Regions from separate parts of the Pseudoalteromonas sp. SWXJZ94C genome, predicted to be linked through region 1. Evidence: riboswitches for the same ligand, from Rfam matches in the RefSeq annotation. Region 1 holds a riboswitch; the other holds the start of a gene.
The links. Region 1 has a riboswitch for lysine ahead of dapA (4-hydroxy-tetrahydrodipicolinate synthase). Riboswitches for the same ligand answer to the same signal wherever they lie in the genome.

Region 1 (3,425 bases):
GCGTATTATCGGTATTCATTACTCCATGAATAAAACCAACACGCATCCAACTGATAACTAATTTAACTTGGTTTTTAATGACAGCCCCTAAAAATGCTAAATAACGCTGCGATCCTGTATCGGTTATTTCTGGGTAGTGTCGCTCTATAGCTAAATCGGCTAAATTTTTAAGCCCTTCAACATCGCCTTGCGTCGCTAAATATTGAAACGAGCCAACACGAATATGACTGGTTGCTAAACGAGTAACTATTGCGCCTGCTTGTGGTGGATTACGATAAACCGTTTCACCACTACCAACGACCGCTAAGCAACGTGTGGTTTTAATGCCTAGTGCATGCATTGCCTCGCTCATTACGTATTCACGAATAGCAGGACCAAGTGCGCAACGTCCATCTCCCCCTCTTGAGTAAGGAGTAGCACCAGAGCCTTTTAATTGAATATCCCACAACTGGTTTTTATCATCATTAATAGCGCCCAGTAAATGCGCTCGTCCATCACCTAAACGTGGTGAAAAATGCCCAAATTGGTGCCCAGAGTAACCAAGTGCTACTGCAGGAATAGCCTGTTTTTCGTTACCACTAAAAATATTGGCACGTAAGTCGTCAGCAACATTAATATTAAATTGTTTTGCTAAACCATCGTTCCACAGCAATAACTGAGGAGAGGCAACACTTGCAGGAAAATCTTCAATGGCAAAGTTTTCCGTAATGTCTGTGTATCTTGGCACTAATTTCATGATAGTTCCTATTATTGCTGGCTTATACCAACACGGTTATCGCCTACACCATAGGCCACAATTAAGCTTAGTTCTTGCATGCTTAAACCACTTTGCTTTTGCATTTCATTAAAAAAAGCTTGGGCTGCACTCAGTGACTTTTTAGTTTGTAAGCCACCGTCTATAATTTTATGAGCACGTAAGTAATTCTCTACATCGCGTGATAATAAAAAGGTATCTTTACCAAGTGCTCGCAGCGCATAAGGTCCTGTATTTCCGCCTAAACGCGAACCATGCTTTTTTAAATACGCCCATAAACCAATAATATCGTCTGTTGGCCAATTAGCGACAAACTGGCTAAAACTGCCATGCTCTTGTGCTATTTCGTGGATCATGTAAGCATTTTCGGTAATTGTTTTTACTTTTTTGTAGTTACGAACAATACGCTCATCCGTTGCTTTTTGTTCTAGCATATCGGGTGGCATCATTAATAATTTATCAACGCTAAAATCCCAAAAAACCTCTCTAAAGCCCGGCCACTTATTATTAATTACTGACCAATAAAAGCCGCTTTGAAATACTTTTCGAGTAAATTCTTCAAGCCAATCGTCGTCACTTAACGTGCTTAGTTGTTTTTTAGATAGCGGTTTTGCAAGTAATAACTTAAGCATTTTTTCAGAGCCTTTTCGCTCTACCGCTCGCTTATAAATATCGCTAAATTTTTCCATCTGATTAATGCCTTACTTCTACTATGGGGCTAGTGTACGAGAAAAGCACCCAATACGTAACCACCCCTCTTTTCGATGAATTAATCTGTATTTAGTAGCTTGACACCCAGATGGCTAAAATGCTTTAATCGCTGCAATTACCCTATTTAAATTGCACAGGCTTGTAAGTTTTTACTCTACAAACAGGTGCAAAGGGCTAGAAGAGGTGCGTTATTCAGGTAGCGTATGTTAGGAGCGCAAACTCCAGTGAACATACGTGAGGGGAATTAACGCCGAGAAGTAATCACTTTTGCGAGGTGTTTATTTCGGGCGACTAGGTTGAACCCTAGCGACTGTCACCAATAGCTGCTTATAAAAAGCAGCTTATTAGTTTGGTGGAGAGCTTCTGGTCTTAAATATTAAGGCCGTGCGCCCTATTATTTTAAGCCCATTCGCTCTTCGAATTATTAGTTCGAACGACGTTAATGCGGCTCCTTCCATAAAGCTTTTTTAACTCTTCGAATAATACCAATTGCATTAAATTAGTTATCGCTAAAATGATCACGTTTTTAATAAAATTGGTACAAATTATAAGTTCGTGAGAGATGATCAACAACTTCAATTTAAACGACTACTCATTGTGGACCGCGCTCGTTACGCCATTTGATCAACACGGCGATGTTGACTACAACACGTTAACCAAGCTGGTTAGCGATCAAGAAGCGGCACATAACGGTATTTTACTACTTGGCAGTACAGGCGAAGGTTTAGCACTAACGCTAAAAGAGCAACAAGCCATTGTTGAACACGTGTGCCAACTAAAACCAGCAGTGCCATTAATGGTTGCTGTTGGCGGTAGTAATCTAAAGCAACAAATTGAGTGGGTTAACTACTGTAATAAACTACCTATTCATAGCTTTTTACTTGGCTCGCCGCTTTATGCAAAACCCGGTGCTATAGGTCAAACCCATTGGTTTGAAAGCCTACTTAATGCAAGCGCTCACCCGTGTATGCTTTATAACGTACCGGGTCGAAGTGCTATTAGCATCCCAACGGCAACAATTCAAAACTTACAAAACAATAAAAATTTATGGGCGTTAAAAGAAGCGAGCGGCAGCATTGCTCAGTTTGAGGCTTATCGACAAGCAGCGCCTAATTTAGCTATTTTTAGTGGCGACGATGCGCTAATGCCATATTTTGCACAAGCAGGTGCAAAAGGTTTAGTGTCGGTAGCTGCAAACGCATGGCCAGCACAAACTCATGAGTTTGTTAAGCGCAGCTTAAGTGGTCAACACCCTAATTTATTTGCTCAGTGGTCAAGCGCTATTAATAGCCTATTTGCTGTCGCAAACCCTATTCCCGTAAAGGTATTAATGCATTTGCAAGGGCGATTAACAAGCCCGCAATTGCGTCCACCTTTAACACACCTTGAGTTAACTCAAACCGATTGCATCACAACTGCAAACAACACCATTTTATCTTGGCATTAAACACAGGTTTTTATAATGAGCTGGTTAGAACTATTAAATAATTTAGAATCGGGCGCAGTACGCGCAGCATCACAAAACGAAAGCGGCCAATGGCAAGCTAACGTAGAAGTAAAACAAGGCATTTTAGAAGCCTTTAAAAATGGCACTAATACTGAGTTTGCAGGTGGCTTTGTTGATAAGCATAACCTAGCTCCGCAAGAATTTAGTACTGAAGATGGCGTACGTATGGTGCCAGGTGGCTCTAGTGTTCGCCGTGGTGCTTATGTTGCTAAAGGCACCATTATTATGCCACCAGCGTATGTAAACATTGGTGCATACATCGACGAAGGCACAATGGTTGATAGCCATGCATTAGTTGGTTCGTGTGCGCAAGTAGGTAAAAACGTACATTTAAGTGCTGCAGTGCAGCTTGGTGGTGTACTTGAGCCAATTGGTGCAAGCCCAGTCGTTGTAGAAGACGATGCTTTTATTGGTGCAGGCTGTATTATTGTTGAAGGCGTAGTCATTAAAAAA
Region 2 (3,425 bases), on a different contig from region 1:
CAACATCCTAGTATTTTATTATTGAGTTCTTTTAGAAGACTCATTATTACGTATTTTTAATTAACCTTGTCTGTATATAGTATTCGTTTTTAAGACCATTTAATAATAGTTTTTGCATAGAGGCAGTGCTAAAATTCGCGCCGAAAATAGGCACATGGAATGGAATGTTATTTGTGTGTTCTTTAAAACTATATCAAAGGTTGTTTAACTACCATGGTTTCCTCGATTATTCTAACCCTGATAGCGATTGCATTTTTACTGATCGTTATAGAAGATATAATCCATGTTAATAAAGCTAAAACCACGCTGTTTTTTGGTACGCTTTGCTGGATTCTTCTTTTTATATACCCTCTACACGGGCAAAGCCCCGATACGATTCAACACCTTTTAAATGAAAATATTTTAGAAATTGCATCTCTATGGCTATTTTTAATGGCTGCGATGACCTTTGTAGCGTATTTAAATTCAAAGGGGTTTATAGAAAATATTGTGCACCGTGTTATGCCAAAAAGTATTAGCGAAAAAAAGCTCATGTTTTTGGTGGGTGGTTTTGCATTTTTGTTTTCGTCGATTTCAGACAACGTAACAGCTACGCTTATATCGCTCGCGGTTGTTATGTCGTTAAAACTTGAACCTAAAAAGCTCATTAAATACGCCACGCTTATTGTGTTTGGGGTTAACTCAGGTGGGGTATCGCTAATAACAGGTGACGTAACCACACTGATGATATTTTTAGACGGCAAAGTAACCATTGCTCATTTATTACTACTTATAGCGCCAGCACTTGCAAGCGTTATGCTGCTAGCCGCGTTACTGTCTATAGGTATGAAAGGGCGTGTTGAGTTTGCTGGTGCAGGTAAAACCCGCATCGAAAAAACCGACATTACCATTGCTGTTATATTTTTATCTACCGTAGTGAGCACACTTATGCTGAGTGTAGTTTACAGCGTACCGCCTTTACTCACCTTTTTGTTTGGCTTATCAGTGATGTTTTTAGTCGCGCAATTTTTAATGCGCAAAAAAGACATTAACAAAGACATAATCGACTTTGTTCGCGATATAGAATACGACACATTATTGTTTTTTGTAGGTGTACTTTTACTTGTAGGCGCACTTAAAGAAATTGGTATGTTGAGTAAATTTACCGACCTATATACGGTAATGGCACCCGAGTACGCAAACTACTTAATGGGCATATTATCAGCAGGGGTCGATAACGTACCGCTTACTGCTGCTTTATTAAAAGCCGATATAGTAATGAGCCAACAACACTGGTTGTCGTTTACGTATGCAACGGGCGTGGGCGGTTCAATGCTTATCATTGGGTCGGCTGCGGGCATTATTGCCATGAGCAAAGTTAAAGCGCTTACCTTTATGAGCTACTTGCGTTTATCGCTGCATTTATTAATTTGCTACACGGTTGGATATGCGGGCTCGTATTACATGGGCAGTTTTATTTAGCTCATAAATTATTAAATGCTTGACAGCTAGACGTCTAAACGATAACTTTCAAAGCCCCGCTACTTAGTGGGGTTTTGTTTTATTAGCCACTGGTTAATAAAGCATTCAGAAGAGGTGCGATACTTAGGTACTTAATGTTAGGCGACGAAAGCCGATGATCATTAAGGAGGGAAGTACTCGCCGAGGAAAATAATGGTACGTCGTCATTGTTTTTCGGTTTATGGGGCTGAATCCTCAAAACTGTCACCAATATAGGTGGAGAGCTTCTGGCAGTGGACTTATCTTCAAGCATTCCTTTGCCAAGTTCTTCTTGTTTTATTGCGATTTGGATATCGCGAAAGGAGACTAAATGACTACCCAATCAGCGCCGCAAACAGTGCCTAAAACAGAGTTAAGCGCAAAATCAGATTACATCGTTGCCAAATTTGGCGGAACCAGTGTTGCAAATTTTGAAGCGATGAGTCGCTGTAGCGAAATTATTGTTGCAGATAAAAGCGTACGTATTGTTGCCGTGAGCGCCAGTGCCGGCGTAACTAACCACTTAGTTGCACTGTGTAAATCAAGCATTACTCCTAGTGAGCGTCAAGAACACATAAACGGCGTGCTTGCTATTCAACAAACTATTTTAGATGAGTTATCGCTAGATGCCGATTTAGCGGTTGGCTTTAACGAAACCCTAAAAGCATTTCAAACATTGGCTCAAGAGTCACTAACAACCGATCAGCAACACGACGAGCTACTTAGCTTTGGTGAGCGTTTGTCGTCGTATTTATTTGCACAGGTACTTCGTTTACAAGGTTTAAATGCCGATCGCTTTGATGTGCGCAAGGTGCTTAAAACCGACAGCCAATTTGGTAAAGCAACGCCCAATGTTGCAGCCACAGCGCAAGCTGCTAAAGAACATTTAATCCCGTTATTAGACGCTCAAGTAATTGTGACTCAGGGCTTTATTGGCAGTGACGAATACGGTCAAACAACAACGCTTGGACGTGGTGGTTCTGACTACAGTGCTGCATTATTAGCTGAAGCAATTAACGCTAAAAGCGTGCATATTTGGACCGACGTAGTGGGCATTTTTAGCACCGACCCGCGTTTGTGCGCAAAAGCGACGCCAATTGCACGTTTAAGTTTTGACGAAGCCGCCGAAATGGCAACCTTTGGCGCAAAGGTATTACACCCAGCAACTATATTACCAGCAAGCCGTAGCCATATTAACGTGTTTGTAGGTTCTAGCCGAGAGCCAGAGCGCGGCGGTACGTGGATTGAGCGCGAAAAATCGCAGCAACCAGGTATACGCGCAGTAACGCAACGTAAAAACCAAATATTGCTTACGCTTAAAAGCCCAGAAATGCTACTAGCAAGCGGCTTTTTAGCACGCGTATTTACACTATTAAGTGAGTACAATATATCAGTAGATTTGGTAACTACATCAGAAATCAGCGTAGCTATAACCCTTGATAACGCGCAAAACGCATCGCGCCCAGAGCTCGACCAAGAATGCCTAGATAAGCTTGCAGAGTTTTGCCATGTGTCGGTAGAAAACAACCTAACATTGGTGGCACTTATTGGCTCTGAGATTCAATTACGCCAACACGAAATGAACTTAATGAGTGTACTAAAAGACTTTAACATTCGATTAATTTGTCACGGTGCTAGTAAGCACAACCTGTGCTTTTTAGTAGAGCAAACTGAGTCAGATAACGTAGTACAGTCTATTCATAGCCGTTTATTAGAAAACGATTTTGCTGCGTAAGTAATCGTTATTAAGGAAAATAACCTAGTAAAATTAACTAGTAAAGTTACTTAATAAAGTGACTTAATAAAGTTAATTAACAAAGTCAGTTAATAAAAAGCATCGCCAGTCGGTGCTTTTTTTATGCACCACACTCACATCAAAACAAACATTGCTGTTATTACTATCAACTACAGTAACGTTATTACTGCTAGCACTCAGCTTTGCACTA

Region 2: another riboswitch for lysine. It lies ahead of lysC (lysine-sensitive aspartokinase 3); the one in region 1 lies ahead of dapA (4-hydroxy-tetrahydrodipicolinate synthase).

The regions. Positions count from the first base shown of each region.
Region 1 is NZ_JADYXF010000025.1:61,013-64,437, reverse strand. It holds gene I6F65_RS12280 (YdiU family protein) at 1-736, opposite strand, end outside; gene I6F65_RS12275 (DNA-3-methyladenine glycosylase I) at 748-1,443, opposite strand; lysine riboswitch at 1,636-1,836, shown strand; gene dapA (4-hydroxy-tetrahydrodipicolinate synthase) at 2,028-2,912, shown strand; gene I6F65_RS12265 (2,3,4,5-tetrahydropyridine-2,6-dicarboxylate N-succinyltransferase) at 2,928-3,425, shown strand, end outside.
Region 2 is NZ_JADYXF010000023.1:13,644-17,068, reverse strand. It holds gene nhaD (sodium:proton antiporter NhaD) at 214-1,461, shown strand; lysine riboswitch at 1,563-1,735, shown strand; gene lysC (lysine-sensitive aspartokinase 3) at 1,811-3,214, shown strand; gene I6F65_RS11405 (4'-phosphopantetheinyl transferase superfamily protein) at 3,287-3,425, opposite strand, start outside.